DNA from 2 places in the Micromonospora sp. NPDC023737 genome. Region 2 is predicted to be linked to the other one. Evidence: riboswitches for the same ligand, from Rfam matches in the RefSeq annotation. Region 2 holds a riboswitch; the other holds the start of a gene.
The links. A riboswitch is a leader RNA that binds a small molecule or an ion and turns the genes downstream of it on or off. The one in region 2 is predicted to bind S-adenosylmethionine.
Positions count from the first base shown of each region.

Region 1: another riboswitch for S-adenosylmethionine. It lies ahead of AB0F98_RS11595 (ABC transporter substrate-binding protein); the one in region 2 lies ahead of thrC (threonine synthase).

Region 1 covers NZ_JBFAAL010000004.1:29,845-37,760, forward strand. The annotation lists gene AB0F98_RS11585 (Na+/H+ antiporter) at 1-446, opposite strand, end outside; gene AB0F98_RS11590 (glycogen debranching N-terminal domain-containing protein) at 791-2,950, shown strand; SAM riboswitch class IV at 3,158-3,269, shown strand; gene AB0F98_RS11595 (ABC transporter substrate-binding protein) at 3,560-4,429, shown strand; gene AB0F98_RS11600 (amino acid ABC transporter permease) at 4,474-5,253, shown strand; gene AB0F98_RS11605 (amino acid ABC transporter ATP-binding protein) at 5,250-5,993, shown strand; gene AB0F98_RS11610 (sugar phosphate isomerase/epimerase) at 6,062-6,979, opposite strand; gene AB0F98_RS11615 (dihydrodipicolinate synthase family protein) at 6,976-7,916, opposite strand, start outside.
Region 2 covers NZ_JBFAAL010000011.1:82,151-90,066, reverse strand. The annotation lists gene AB0F98_RS22255 (ABC transporter permease subunit) at 1-606, shown strand, start outside; gene AB0F98_RS22250 (DUF4232 domain-containing protein) at 613-1,293, opposite strand; SAM riboswitch class I at 1,623-1,757, shown strand; gene thrC (threonine synthase) at 1,768-3,054, shown strand; gene AB0F98_RS22240 (GNAT family N-acetyltransferase) at 3,336-4,355, shown strand; gene paaN (phenylacetic acid degradation protein PaaN) at 4,407-6,080, shown strand; gene AB0F98_RS22230 (GNAT family N-acetyltransferase) at 6,177-6,632, opposite strand; gene AB0F98_RS22225 (cold-shock protein) at 6,930-7,133, shown strand; gene AB0F98_RS22220 (hypothetical protein) at 7,462-7,916, shown strand, end outside.

The DNA.
Region 1 (7,916 bases), on a different contig from region 2:
TTGATCAGGCTCTCCGCGCGCAGGGTGGTGAGCAGCCGGCGCGGCATCCGCTTGGCCAGGCCCGACACCGCGGCGGCGTCCGTCGGGGCCAGCACGGCGCCGAGCACCCAGGCCGCCGCCGGCTGGACGCCCAGCGCCTGTGCGGCGAACGACACGGTGACCGCCGTGAGCCCCACCAGCACCACGGCGAGCAGGCCGATGACGAGCAGGTTGTTCCGGATCTCGCGCAGGCTGGTGGTCAGGGCCTCCCGGTAGAGGATCGCCGGCAGGAAGAGCAGCAGCACGACCTCGGGCGCGAGCACCACGTGCGACAGCGGCGGGATCAGGGCCAGCAGCCCGCCCAGGACGATGAGCAGGACCGGCGGCGCGACCCGGTAACGACCACCGATGGTGGTGCCGACGATCACCGTGACGGCCAGCACCACGAGCAGCAACAGCCCCTCCACGTAGCACCCCCCTCCTTCGCCGCAGTGACCGTTCCGACACCACTGTCGCCGCTGCGGGCGGGTCAGGGAGGCGGAACGGGCGCAGCACGCACCGGATCATCGGCGCGTGGGTGGAGGCGGGCGCGGAGCCACGGCCGGCGTGGGGTCCGGCCTGTGGGGGCCGCGAAGCCGGGCGGGGCTCGGATCGGCGGGTCGGGGTCGGGGCGTGGCGGCCGGTCGGCAGAAAGCCGGGCCGTCCCGGACCCAACCGTGCCGGGCTGATGTGCCCGTAGGCGAAGCCGCATCGCTCGAGCCGACATAGGGTCGCGGTAGGGGCAGGCCCGGTAGCGCCGGCTGGGGGGCACGTGACGGCTGCGGAACGACGACGCACACCGGCACAGCCGTGGCCGGACCTGACCCCCGACGATCGGGTGGCCAGCGGGGCCGGCCGCGACCTGCCGCCGGAGCTCGGACCGGACGCCGTGAGCGTGCTGGAGGGCCGCACGTTCATGTTCTCCAACGCCTCCGGTGACGTGCCGAAAGGCACCATCGGTGGGCTGGTGCACGACGACACGCGCTTCCTCGACAGGTGGGAACTCACTCTCGACGGCGCGCCGCTGCTGGTGCTGGGCGCCGGCACCGTCGACCCGTTCTCCGCCGCGTTCTTCCTCGCCAACACCGAGCTGCCGCACCTGCCGCCGAACCGGGTCGGCGTCCGCCGGCAGCGGTTCGTCGGCGACGGCATGTACGAGCGCGTCGAGCTGCGGTACTTCGGCCCGGACCCGGTCGAGTTGCGCCTACGGCTCGCCGTGGGTACCGACTTCGCCGACCTGTTCGAGATCAAGGAGTCCGGCCGGGACCGTTCCGCGCAGATCGTCCGCAGTCACGAGCAGGACGGCTCCGCGCTCTGCTTCGCCTACCGCAACGGCACCTACTACGCGATGGTGCGGGTCGAGGCCGACCCGGCGGCGACCCAGATCGACGGAGACGCGCTCGTCTGGCACCTGCGTCTGCACCGCGGCGAGGCCTGGCGGTGCGAGCTGCGGGTGCCCCTGCACTGCGGCGAGGAGCAGTTCGAGCCGGTCGCCCGTAGCTTCGGCGACGTCTTCGAGCGGGACGCCGAGGATCCGTCCGCACGATGGCTCGCCGCCGTACCGACGCTGGAGGCCGGCTCGGACCGGCTGCTGGCGGTGTACCTCAAGTCCGCCGCCGACCTGGCCTCGATGCGCCTGGAGAAGCGCATCCGGGGCGAGCCGGTGGTACTGCACGCCGCGGGGCTGCCCTGGTTCATGACCGTGTTCGGCCGGGACACGCTGATCACCGGATACCAGACGGTCGCCCTCGGCAACACGATGGCGCGGGGCACGCTGCTGGTGCTCGCCAGCCACCAGGCCCAGGAGCACGACGACTTCACCGACCGGGAACCCGGCAAGATCTTCCACGAGTTCCGCACTGGGGAGTTGACGCAACTCGGGTTGAAGCCTTACCAGCCCTACTACGGCGGGGCCGACACCACCGCGCTCTGGCTGATCGTGTTCTCCGAGTACTGGCGGTGGACCGGTGACGACGCCCTGGTGCGGGAGCTGTGGCCGAACGCCCGGGCGGCCCTGCGGTGGATCGACGAGTACGGGGACCTGCACGGCTGCGGGTACGTCGGCTACGCGACCCGGTCCAGGGAGGGCCTGGGCAACCAGTGCTGGCGGGACTCGCCCGACGGGGTGCAGTTCGCGGACGGGACCATCCCGGTGCTGCCGATCGCCACCTGCGAGACGCAGGGCTACACGTACGACGCGAAGATCCGCGCGGCGGAACTCGCCGACGGGCCGATGCGGGACCCGGTGCTGGCGCAGCGGCTGCGCGCCGAGGCGGCGGCCCTGCGGGACCGGTTCAACCGTGACTTCTGGGTACCGGAACGCGGCGGCTACTACGCGATCGGCCTGGACGGCGACGGACGGCCGATCGACTCGATGACGTCCAACATGGGCCATCTGCTCTGGAGCGGCATCGTGCCGCCGGACCGGGCACGATTGGTGGCCGCCCAACTGATGTCCGACGAGATGTTCTCCGGCTGGGGCGTGCGTACCCTCTCCACCGCCGACAGCGGCTACAACCCCATCGGTTACCACGTCGGCACCGTCTGGCCGCACGACAACTCGATAGTGGCGGCCGGCCTCGCCCGCTACGGCCAGCACGAGGCGGCCCACCGCATCATCGGGGCCATGATGGAGGCGTCCGCCTACTCCGAGCACCGGCTGCCCGAGGCGTTCTCCGGCTACGACCGCAGGTTCGGCCGGCGGCCGGTCCCATACCCCACCGCGTGCAACCCGCAGGCCTGGGCCAGCGGGGCACCGCTGCTGTTCCTGCGTACGCTGCTCGGGCTGGACGCGGTCGACGGCCGGCTGGTCCTGGATCCGCACCTGCCGGAGTCGATCGGCCCGGTCCGGCTGCTCGGCGTTCCGGCGTTCGGCCGCCGCTGGGACCTGCACGCCGAGGGCACCCACGGCGAGGTCCACCCCGCCGCCTGACCCGGCGACGCCAGTCGGCCCGACGCGGCGGCGTCGGGTGCTGCGATCGCGCGCCACCGTGGCCACGCACAAGTCGGGCCGGTCGACTCGATTCCGGTGATCGTGGCCGGTCCGAGACGCCCGGCGGCCGCGCCACCCGACGGGGAGCGTGAGCGTGGTCATAACGGCTGGACGACTGTCCGTACCGGGCTGCTAACCTCTTGCGCAGGTCATGAGCGCCAGCGTCAAGCCCCGGCTTGCTGGCCGGCAACCCTCCTCCGCGGTGGGGTGCCCCGGGTGAAGACCGGGCACCGGAGCGAATCCGGTGCAAGCGTGGCCTGGTCCCCAGGTCAGCAACGACCCGGGAGAGCCAATGTCGTTCCACCACACCATCTCGTCAGTCGGCCGCATCGTGCCCGACGCCAACGTCCGGCGGCCCGATTCGCCGGCGCTGACCCGGCGTCGGCACGTCGACATGATGTTGGTGTGCAGCGCCGGCTGTCCTGCCGGCGCGCGGCGCTGACCGCGCACTCTCCCCGCCAGCCCGAACCCTCCAGCGGCGTGCCCCTGCGGCGCGCCGTCGGCGGCGCGCGTCCGTGCTCCGCCGAATACCGACATCCGGAGACACCTGTGCGATTCCTTCCTACCCTGACCCGGTTGGTCGCCGTCGGCGCGGCCGCGATCCTCGGTGCCACCGCCCTCACCGCCTGCGGCGACGACGCCGCGTCCGGCGCGGACAACCCGTACGACCTGCTCCAGCCGGGCGTGCTGCGCGCCGGGACGCTCACCGATGCCCCGCCGAACGTGTACCTGAAGGACGGAAAGTTCACCGGCTTCGACAACGACCTGCTCACCGCGGTCGCCGGGAAGATCGGTCTGAAGGTGGAGTTCGTCGGCACCGACTTCTCCGCGCTGCTCGCCCAGGTCAACAACCACAAGTTCGACGTCGGCAGCTCGTCGATCACCATCACCGAGGCCCGCAAGAAGACGGTGGACTTCGGCAACGGGTACGACTTCGGCTACTTCGGACTCGACGTACCGGCCGGCTCGCCGATCCACAGCTTCGACGAGCTCGCCGGTAAGCGGGTCGTCGTCGTGCAGGGCACCGTCCAGGACGACTACGCCAACGGCAAGGGACTCGACCCGGTGCGCGTACCGGACTACAACGGCGCGATCAACCAGCTCAAGGCCGGTACCGCGGACGCCTGGATCGCCCCGGCCGAGATCGGCGAGAAGTCGGCCGCGGACAGCGGCGGGAAGATCGCCGTGGCCGCGAAGCTGCTCAGCCCCGCGCCGACGGCGTACGCGGTGGCGAAGGGGAACGACGCCCTGCGCGAGGCGCTGAACAAGGGCCTCGACGAGGTGATCGCCGACGGCACGTGGAACCGGCTGCAGGCCCAGTACTACCCGGGCCGGCCGATTCCGGCGGACTTCAAGCCGGGCAGCGGCACCGTGGCGGTCCCGGCCGCACCGACCGCGTCCGCGTCGGCCGGGTCCTGACAGTACGACGAAACGACCGAGCGGAGCGGTAGGAGAGACGAGACATGGATCCGTTGCGGACCCTGTGGGAGACGTTCTTCGACTGGGATTCGATGCGCGAGGCGCTGCCCGAGATGCTCACCATCGGGCTGCCCAACACCCTGCTCCTCGCGGTCTCCGCCGCTCTGCTCGGCTCGGTACTGGGCATGCTGCTGGCCGTCGCCGGCATCTCCCGTACCCGGTGGCTGCGCTGGCCGGCGCGGGTCTACACCGACGTGTTCCGGGGGCTGCCGGCCGCCGCGACGATCCTGCTGATCGGCGTCGGCCTGGCGCCGCTCGGCATGCAGGTGTGGGGGCCGAACCCGTACCCGCTGGGCATTCTGGCGCTCTCCCTGATCGCCGCCGCCTACATCGGAGAGATCTTCCGCTCCGGCATCCAGTCGGTGGAGGCGACCCAGTTGGAGGGTGCCCGCGCGTTGGGATTCTCCTGGGCCGAGGCGATGCGGGTGGTGATCATCCCGCAGGGCGTACGCCGGGTCCTGCCGGCCTGGGTCAACCAGCTCATCGCGCTGATCAAGGACTCCAGCCTGGTCTACTTCCTCGGCCTGGTGGCCAGCCAGCGGGAGCTGTTCCGGATCGGGCAGGACTACGCGGCCACCACCGGTAACGAATCGGCCCTGCTGCTGGCCGGCCTGTTCTACCTGGCGCTGACCGTACCGCTGACCCACGTGGTCAACGCGATCGACGCCCGGCTGCGCCACGGCCGGCCCGCCGCACAGCCGACCGACGAGATCGACGACGCCGACCTGGCATTGCCGGGTGCGGCGGGAGGGAGTGGGCGATGACCGCCGCCACCAGCACCTCGGTCAGCCTGGCCGTACGCGATGTCCACCTGGCCTTCGGGCCCAACCGGGTGCTCCGCGGGGCCGACCTGGACGTGGTCCGCGGCGGGACGGCCTGCGTCATCGGGCCGTCCGGCTCCGGCAAGTCGACGCTGCTGCGGACGATCAACCGGCTCATCGAACCGGACCGCGGCGACGTGCTGCTCGACGGGCGCAGCGTGCTGGCCGACGATCCGGACGCCCTGCGTCAGCGGATCGGCATGGTCTTCCAGCAGTTCAACCTGTTTCCGCACATGAGCGTGCTGCGCAACGTCACCCTGGCGCTGCGCCGGATCAGGAAGCTGCCCGAGGAGGAGGCGGTGGCGATCGCCCGCGCCCAGCTGGAACTCGTCGGCCTGGCCGCCAAGGCGGACGCGCGACCCGGCCACCTCTCCGGCGGGCAGCAGCAGCGGGTGGCGATCGCCCGCGCGCTGGCGTTGCAGCCGCAGGTGATGCTCTTCGACGAGGCGACCAGCGCCCTGGACCCGGAGCTGGTCAAGGGGGTGCTCGGGGTGATGGCGGACCTCGCGTCCGGTGGCATGACCATGGTGGTGGTGACCCATGAAATGGGCTTCGCCCGAGAGGTGGCCGACACGGTGGCCTTCATGGACCACGGCGTGGTGCTTGAGGCCGGTGAACCGGCGGCCGTCTTCGAGGCGGCCGAGCACCCACGACTGCGCCGGTTCCTGGCCCAGGTGCTCTGAGCCGCGCGGTCACGTGTACCGTCGGCCGCCCCTGTCTGCCGCCTCAGTCGACCGCCCCCGTCGGCAGCTCAGTCGCGCAGCACGTGCGTGACGTAGCGGCGGGCCAGCGTGGACACGACGTCGTCCGGGTCGGCCGCCCAGACGTCGGCGTTGAAGATCTCGACCTCCACGTCGCCGGTGTAGCCGGCCCGCTCGACCGCGCGGCGCAGCAGCGGGAAGTCGATGTGCCCGTCGCCCATCATGCCCCGGGAGAGCAGCGTGTCCGGGGGCAGCGGCGTGATCCAGTCGCAGACCTGGAAGCCGGCGATGCGGCCCCGGGCCCGATCGATCTGGTCGAGCACGTCCGGATCCCACCAGACGTGGAACGTGTCGACCACCACCCCCACCTGCTCGGTGGGGAACTGCTCGGCCAGGTCGAGCGCCTGCCCCAGGGTGGAGAGCACCCCCCGGTCGGCGCAGAAGATCGGGTGCATCGGTTCCAGGGCCAGCCGTACGCCCCGCTCGGCCGCGTACGGCACCAGTTCGGCGATCCCCTCAGCCATGCGGTGGCGGGCCCCGGCCAGGTCCCGCGAGCCCTCCGGCAGGCCGCCGACCACCATCACCAGACAGGCCGCGGCCAGCTCCGCGGCCTCGTCGATGGCGCGCCGGTTGTCGTCGAGCGCGGGCCGCCGCAACGCCGGACCGGCGGCGGTGAGGAATCCGCCCCGGCACAGCGAGGAGACCCGCAGGCCGGCGTCCGTCACGAGACGGGCGGCGGCGGGCACACCGATCTGCTGGACGGGCTCGCGCCACAGCCCGACGGCCGGCAGACCGGCCCGTACACAGCCGGCGACCGCCTCGGCGACCGACCACCGCTCGGTGGTCTTCTGGTTCAGCGACAGTCGGGCGAGCCGCGCGTCGCCGGGCGCCGGTGTCGGCACCTCGGCCGGCCGCCCGGAGGGCACCTCGACGGCGGGCACTGTGGATCGAGTGGGCCGGCCGGTCATCGCGGCACTCCGGCGGCGTCGAGGAACGCCCGCAGGCGGGCGGCGGCGAGGTCGGGATCGGGCAGCAGCCGCGCGTCGTCGGCGAGCCGGGCCAGCTCGGCGAGGTGGAGCACGGACCGGGCGCTCTGCAGTCCGCCCACCATGGTGAAGCCGGGCTGGTGACCGCAGAGCCAGGCGAGGAACGCGATCCCGGTCTTGTAGTACCAGGTCGGCGCGGTGAAGATGTGCCGGGCCAGCGGCAGCGTCGGCGCGAACGCCTCGTCGTAACGCGGCAGGTCGCCGGCGTCGAGGGCCTGGAGCGCGGCCGAGGCGGCCGGTGCGATGGCGGCGAAGACACCGAGCAGGGCGTCGCTGTGGTACGTCCCGTCGCCACGGATCAGGTCCGGGTAGTTGAAGTCGTCGCCGGTGTACAGCCGGACACCGGCCGGCAGGGCGGCGCGCAGACCGCGTTCGTGCCCGGCGTCGAGCAGCGACACCTTGACCCCGTCGACCTTGCCCGCGTGCTGCCGGACGAGGTCGAGGAACGCGGTGGTGGCGGCCGGCACCTGCGGCGAACCCCAGTAGCCGTGCAGCGCCGGGTCGAACATCGACCCCAGCCAGTGCAGGATCACCGGGCCGGAGACCTGTTCGAGCACGCGCCCGTAAACCTCGGCGTAGTCCTCCGGAGCGCGGGCCAGCCGGGCGAGCTGCCGACTCGCCATCAGGATGACCTGCGCACCGCTGGCCTCCACGACCTCGATCTGCTCGCAGTAGGCGGCGGTGACCTCGTCGAGGGAGCCGAGGTCGGCCGGGGCGTGATCGGTGCCGGCCCCGGCGGCTATCCGGCCACCCACCTCGCGGGCGGCCGCGGCGCTGCGGGCGATGAGTTCCCGGGTGCTTGGCCAGTCCAGACCCATGCCACGCTGGGCGGTGTCCATCGCCTCGGCCACGCCCAGGC
Region 2 (7,916 bases):
TCGGCGTCGTTCCTGCTGGTCGTGGTGGTGGCGCTCTTCTTCGGCGACACGGTGGCCAGCGAAGCGAGCTGGGGGAGCCTGCGGTACCTGCTCGCCGTGCCGGTGCCGCGCGCCCGGCTGCTCACGGTGAAGCTGCTGGTCGCGGCCGCCTACTCGGGGTTGGCGCTGCTGCTGCTCGCCGGCACCGCCCTGGCCGCCGGCACCCTCCGCTACGGCTGGTCGCCGCTGCGCAGCATGGTCGCGGCGGAACTCCCGCCGGGGCAGGGGCTGCTGCGGCTGCTGGCGGTGCTCGGCTACCTGGCCGTCGTACTGCTGGTGGTGGCCGGTCTGGCGTTCCTGCTGTCGGTGAGCACGGACGCCGCGCTCGGCGCGGTCGGCGGCGCGGTGCTGCTCTGGATCCTCTCCAGCATCCTGGACCAGATCACCGCGCTCGGCGGCCTGCGTGCCTTCCTGCCGACCCACTTCAGCACCGCGTGGCTCGGGTTGCTCTCCACGCCGGTGCAGACCGACGACGTGGTACGCGGAGCCATCTCGTCGATCAGCTACGCGACGCTGTTCTGGGCGCTGGCGTACTGGCGTTTCACCCGCAAGGACGTCACCTCGTAACGGCGCTCACAACCGGCTGTCCGGGGTCACCGCCACCGAGGGCGCCCCGCTGGGCTGTGACGGGGCCGGCGGTGTGGCGGGAGTCGTCGGCTCCGCCTCCTTCCAGGCGCTGACGCCGATCCGGCCGGTGTTGCCCAGATCGATCGGCCCGTCCGGGTCGACGGCCTGCCTGGCCAGGCCGGGGCCCGGGGCGACCTCCAGACCTTCGGCGTCGGTCGCGACCACGGTCGAGTCGGTGACCAGGTTGCGCCAGAGCACGGCGGCGCCGGCCCGCTCGCCGGGACGCAGGGTCAGCGGTCGGGGCGGGTCGTCGAAGCCCGAGGTGATGCCCTTCGCCCCCTCGATCACCTGGACCGGGATCGGCGTGCCCTCGCCGTCGAGCAGCCGCAGCGACGGGTAGCCGTGCAGCGGGTAGTCCGCGGTGCCGCAGTTGATCAGCTCCAGGCCGAGGGCGCGCAGGCCCATGGCGGCGTCCGAGCCGGTCGACCGGATGAGCACGCCCGACTCCGGGCATGCGCCGGTCGGATCGTTGCCGGGTGCGGTGGGCCCCGCCCCGGGCCTGCCGCCTGTCACTGGCCCGTCCCCGCCCATACCGGCGTGGTCGGCGGTGCAGGCGCCGAGCAGCAGGGCGGCGGCGAGCGGCAGGCCGGTGAGCAGGAGTTGGCGGCGGGCCGGTCGAGGTGTCATCGCCGAATCCTCCCACCGAGTCCGCCTCGCCTTCGTCTTGGGCGATAGCGGGGCGGCAGGCCGATGGCTCGCGCGGACGGCGTGGTGGCCTGCCTGGACCTGGGCGTCCCCGTCCGGATGACCGGGGGTCGGCCACTGTCGAGCTGCCCCGGAAATGGGGCGCGGGTCAAGCTCGCGCGAGCGCCTGTGGCGCTTCTGCTCCGGCGTGTCCCAGATGTGGGGCAGCTCGACAGGGCGGTGACCACACCCTGTCCGCCCTCCGTTCACACCGTGGGAACCCCGCTCGGACCGTCCCCGGCGGGCGCTTAGACTCGGTTGCACAACTGAATACCTCATCCAGAGGGGCTTAGGGATACGGCCCGATGACGCCCCGGCAACCACCCCACGCGCTCACCGTCGAGCGCCCGAGGGGCAGGTGCCAATTCCGTCCCCGCCGCAGAGTGCGACGCGGGGGAAGATGAGAGGAATCTCGACATGACGTCGACGATCGCCCCGTCCGGCATCGACACCACCGCCAGCCCCGCCCGCGCCCTCGTCTGCCGTGCCTGTCAGGCCCGCTACCCGCTCGCCGCGCAGCACGCCTGCTACGAGTGTTTCGGCCCGCTCGAGGTCGACTACGACGCCGCCGCGCTGGCCACCGTGACCCGCGAGCAGATCGAGGCCGGCCCGCGCAACCTGTGGCGGTACGCGGCGCTGCTTCCCGCCGGTCAGGACCCGGCCACCCGGGTCACCCTCGACCCCGGCCTCACCCCGCTGGTCGCCGCCCCGAACCTCGCCGCCGAGCTGGGCATCACGGCCCCGCTCTGGGTCAAGGACGACAGCGCCAACCCGACCCACTCGTTCAAGGACCGGGTCGTCTCGGTGGCGCTGACCGCCGCCCGGGCGCTCGGGTTCACCCGGTTCGCCTGTGCGTCGACCGGCAACCTCGCGAACTCGGTCGCCGCCCACGCCGCCCGGGCCGGCGTGCCGTCGGTGGTGTTCATCCCGAGTGACCTGGAGCAGGGCAAGGTCGTCACCACCGCCGTCTACGGGGGTGAACTCGTCGCCATCGATGGCTCGTACGACGACGTGAACCGGCTCTGCGGCGAACTGGTGGAGACCGACGAGTTCGAGGACACCGCGTTCGTCAACGTCAACGTCCGTCCGTACTACGCCGAGGGGTCGAAGACGCTCGGTTACGAGGTGGCGGAGCAGCTCGGCTGGCGGATCCCGGCCCAGGTGGTGATCCCGATGGCCTCCGGCGAACTGCTCACGAAGATCGACAAGGCGTTCACCGAGCTGATCGAGATCGGACTGGTGGAGGCGCCGGCCGGCGGTTGGAAGGTTTTCGGCGCGCAGTCGGCCGGCTGCAATCCGATCGCCACCGCGCTGCACGGCGGCAGTGACGAGATCGTCCCGGTCAAGCCGACCGGCATCGCCAAGTCGCTGAACATCGGCGACCCGGCGGCCGGCCTCTACGCCCTGGAGGCGGTCCGTCGTACCGGTGGCTGGATGGAGTACGCCGACGACGACGAGATCCGCGCCGCCATCCGCCTGCTGGCCCGCACCACCGGCGTCTTCGCCGAGACCGCCGGTGGCGTCACCGTGGCGGTGCTGCGCAAGCTCGTCGAGTCCGGCAAGCTCGACCCGGCCGCCGAGACGGTCGTGTTCAACACGGGTGAGGGGTTGAAGACGATCGACGCGGTCGCCGGGCAGGTGGGCCCCACCCACCACATCCGTCCGTCGCTGCGTGCCGCCCGCGACGCCGGTCTCCTCGGCTGACCGGCCGTGGATCATCCGCAGATCGCCCGATCGGGGGATCAGGCCGATCCGCCGGGTAACCGGCTTTTCGCTCTGGGTGCGAGAAACCCGCCCCTAAGGACTTGACGGCAGGAACCGGACGGCGCAAGATGCTCCGTGCGGGAGGGCGTATCGCCGAAGACTTTCAGTTCTTTCGACCCAACGCCGGAGGCGTTGCGCGATCGTCCCTCCCGACCAACGTCCGAACGGGCCAGCGATTAAATCGCTGGCCCGTTCGTCATGCGGCGGGCACGCTCGCGGGCATGAGCATCACGATCGCGTCGTTCGACGCCACCGATACCGCCGCGATCGAGGCGGCGTACCACGTCGGGGCCGCGGCCAACGACGCGGACGTGCCCGGCTACCCCCCGTTCTGCCGTCGCCGTTTCGACGCGAAGCTGCGTCATCCTTTCCCGGGCATCGTCACGCTCTGGGCGTTGGCTCGGCTGGACGGCGTACCCGCCGGTTTCCTGGCGCTTGACCTGCCGCAGCTCGACAACACCGACAACGCGACTGTCGAGCTCGCCGTCGATCCGGCGTACCGGCGGCACGGCGTCGGCCGGGCGTTGCACGAGCACTGTCTGCGGCTGCTGCGGGAACAGGGCCGCAAGCGGGTCATCGGGATGGCCGTCTCGGCGCTGCCGGACGGGCCGGCGCGATCCGGGGCGGGCGGCGCGTTCGCCGCCGCGATGGGTGCCCGGCCGGCCCTCGCCGAGGTCCGCCGCCGGCTCGACCCCACCAGAGTCGACCAGGTCGCGCTGGACGCGCTGCTGGCCGACGCCCGCGCCCACACGGAGGGCTACCGCACCGTCCGGTGGCACGGTCTCGTGCCCGACGAGTACGTCGCCGACATCGCCTACCTCGACGGCCGGTTGAGCACCGACGCGCCGATGGGTGACCTGGAGTGGGAGGCGGAGAAGGTCGACGCCGAGCGGATCCGGGACACCGAGCGGGCGCTGACCGCGCGGGGGCGGCGGCAGTACCACGTCGCGGCCCAGCACGTGGCGTCCGGACGGCTGGTCGCGTGGACCCTGCTCGATGTCGGCCCGTCGGCCGACTGGCACGCGTTCCAGCAGATCACCCTCGTCGACCCGGAGCACCGCGGGCACCGGCTGGGCCTGCTCGTCAAGGTCGAGAACCTGCGTCACCTGCTCACGCACGAGCCGTCCGTACGCGCGATCGACACCTTCAACGCGGCGAGCAACAGCCACATGATCGCGATCAACGAGCAGCTCGGCTTCCGCCCGGTGGACGGCTGGACGGACTGGCAGTTGACGATTTGAGTTGTGACACAGGTCTACTGATCGCGACCCCTTCTGTTGCATCATGACGGCATGACGGACACCCCGCACCCCCTCTACGACCGGCACGTCGACACCCTCACCCGTGCGTTGACCGCGATCACTGAGCGCGGATACTGGTCCGCCTACCCCGAATCGCCCAGCCCCCGTGTGTACGGCGAGACCGCCGCCTCCGACGGCAAGGCCGCCTTCGAGGCGTACCTGAACGGCGACTTCCCGCTCGACCAGCCGGGCGCCGGCGACCGGGTCGCCACCGAGACGAGCCCGTTCGGCGTGGAGCTGGGTGTGCGCTACCCGCACGCCGGGGTCGACGAGTTGGTTGCCGCCGCGAGCGCCGCGCTGCCCGCCTGGCGGGACGCCGGCCCGCAGACCCGGATCGGCGTCTGCCTGGAGATTCTCGACCGGCTGCACAAGAACGTCTTCGAGCTGGCCAACGCGGTGCAGTTCACCAGCGGCCAGGCCTTCGTGATGGCCTTCCAGGCCGGCGGGACGCACGCGCTGGACCGCGCGCTGGAGTCGCTCGCCTACGCGTATGCCGAGATGACCCGGCACCCGGGGCAGGCCGGTTGGGAGAAGGCAGCGGGCAAGGGTGACCCGCTGCGGATGACCAAGACGTTCCACGTGGTGCCGCGCGGTGTGGCCTTGGTCGTCGGCTGCAACACCTTCCCGACGTGGAACTCGTACCCGGGGCTCTTCGCCTCGCTGGCCACCGGCAACCCGGTGATCGTCAAGCCGCACCCCCGTGCGGTCCTGCCCCTGGCCATCACGGTCAAGTACGCCCGGGAGGTCCTGGCCGAGGCCGGGTTCGACCCGAACCTGCTGCAGCTCGCCACCGAGGCGCCGGGCGAGAAGCTCGCCTCCTCGCTGGCCCTGCACCCGGCCGTGAAGATCGTCGACTTCACCGGCTCCACGGAGTACGGCGACTGGCTGGAGGCCAACGCCCGGCAGGCGTCCGTCTACACCGAGAAGGCCGGCCTCAACACGGTGGTCATCGACTCCACCGACGACTTCGCCGGCATGTGCCGCAACCTGGGCTTCACGCTCACGCTCTACAGCGGCCAGATGTGCACCACCTCGCAGAACATCCTGATCCCGGCGGACGGCATCGAGACCGACCAGGGGCACAAGAGCTTCGACGAGGTGGCCGGCGGGATCGCCGCGGCGGTCGCGAAGCTCACCGCCGACGCGGCCCGCGGGGTCGAGCTCACCGGGGCGATCGTCAACGACGGCGTGCTGGAGCGGCTCGACGAGGTCACCAAGGTCGGTGAGCCGGTGTTGGAGTCGCGCACGGTCGAGCACCCGTCCTTCCCCGGCGCGGTGGTCCGTACGCCGACGGTGGTCAAGGTTGCCGCGAACGACACCGCGACCTACGGCCGGGAGTGGTTCGGACCGATCTCGTTCGTCATCCCCACCGAGTCGACCGCGCACAGCCTGGAGATCGTGCGCAGCACGGTGGGCGAGAAGGGCGCGCTGACGGCTGGCGTCTACTCGACCGACGAGGCGGTGCTCGACGCGGCCGAGGCGGTGGCGATCGAGGTCGGGGTGCACCTGTCCTGCAACCTGACCGGCGGGGTGTTCGTGAACCAGTCGGCGGCCTTCTCCGACTTCCACGGCAGCGGTGCGAACGCGGCCGCCAACGCCGCGCTCACCGACGGGGCGTACGTCGCCAACCGCTTCCGCATCGTCCAGTCCCGCCGTCACGTCTGAACCGCGGGAGGAGCCCCCGGTGGATCGCTGCGGTCCGCCGGGGGCAACCGACGCCGACGCCGACGTCGACGGCGGGGCTCGGGCGCGGTCCGGCGCTCAGGCGGCGCGGCGCATCTGGAGTTCGGTCATCGCCGGGATGGTCGGATGTGGTACGCGGACGCCGGTGTCCGCGAAGCCGAGCCGCTGGTACGCCCGGTAGGCGCGGTCGTTGCCGACCACGACCTCCATCATCAACTCGGGTCGTCCGCACGCCCGCGACCAGGCCGCCACCGCCTCGACGAGGTCGGCGAGCAACCCGCTGCCCCGCCAGCGCGGGGTGACGTAGACGGCGTAGACGACGGTGAGCCCGGGCTCGGACGGGGTCACCGTGCCGCCGGCGTGCCCGACCAGCCGGCCACCGGGGTCGGCGACGAACTGCGCGGTCCGCGACCCGGTGGAGGTGGCGGCGATCCGGAAGGCGTACTCGGCGTGTGGCCGTGCCGCCGCGTCGGCGACGGTCTCCAGGAAGGCCAGCGGCGCGTCGGCGAGCATCTCCAGCCGTAGCGCTCGCATCCGGGCCGCGTCTCCGGGCCGGAGCCGGCGGACCTCCGGCCGGCTGCGTCCGACGTCGTCCGGAGCGCTCGTCACACCCGCATACCTACCACAGCGACAGCCAACGATGACTCCCGGCATTCATCGGCGGATTATGCCCCGTTTTGTGGTCGTGCGCCGCCGTCACGCCTCGTGTAGCGTGCGATTTCGGTCACCGTTTTCCCGTCCGTCGCCGATAGCGGAAACGGTGGTTTCCGAGCGCCCGGCCGTGCCCGGGCGCTTGGTTGGGGAACGCCGGGCAGAGTGAGGAAGTGCACCGTGGCACAGGGCACCGTGAAGTGGTTCAACGCCGAGAAGGGCTACGGCTTCATCGCCGTCGACGGCGGTCAGGACGTGTTCGTCCACTTCTCCGCGATCGAGATGGACGGCTACAAGGCGCTGGACGACGGCCAACGGGTGGAGTTCGAGATCGCCCAGGGGCAGAAGGGTCCGCAGGCGGAGCGGGTGCGCGTCATCGGCTGAGCAGCCCGTCCCGCACGGGTTCCGGGCGTCACCCGGACCGGGTTCGCGCCGCATCACCCGGTCCGGGCCTCGGTCCGCGGGCGAGCGAGCTCGGTCGGTGCAGCTCGGAGGGTGTGACGCGGCCGGCTGCCCGAGCGTGAATGATCGACTCGTCGTCATCGCTGTCGGGCTGTCGCGGATCGGGTGACCCCCGACATCAAGGAACCCGAGTCGATCAAGCGTCCATCGGGCGGTTGATTCCGGGCCGGGCATCCGCCCGGCGGGGCTGCGCACGGGGCACACCAGCAAGGAAGATCATGAGCCGTTCCAGCTGTTGCTAGGAGGGTTCATGTCCGACCTGCCGCCCCCGGCCACCCCACCCCCGGGTCCGTCCGGCCCGCAACCCGGCCAGTCCGGTCCGCAACCCGGCCAGTCCGGTCCGCAGCCGGGTTACCCGGGCGGGCAGCCTGCTTTCCCGGGTATGCCGACGGGTTACCCGGGTGTGCCGCCGGGGGATCCGGCCGGTGCGGGCGGCCCGGGCGCCCAGCCCGAATGGGATCCGAACCAGCCGACCCCCTGGGGCCCTCCTGGCGGCTACCCGCCTGTTCCCCCGGCCGGTGGCTATCCGCCCGCCGCGGTCCCCTACCCCGGTCAGACCTGGTACGGGGGACCCGTCAGCGGTTGGTACCCGCCCGGCGTCGATCCGAACGACCCGCTGGTGACGCCGCCCGGGGTCGGCCTCGGCGGCTGGTGGGAACGCTGCCTCGGCGCCGTGCGACGCGGTTGGCGCGTACTGCTTCCGCT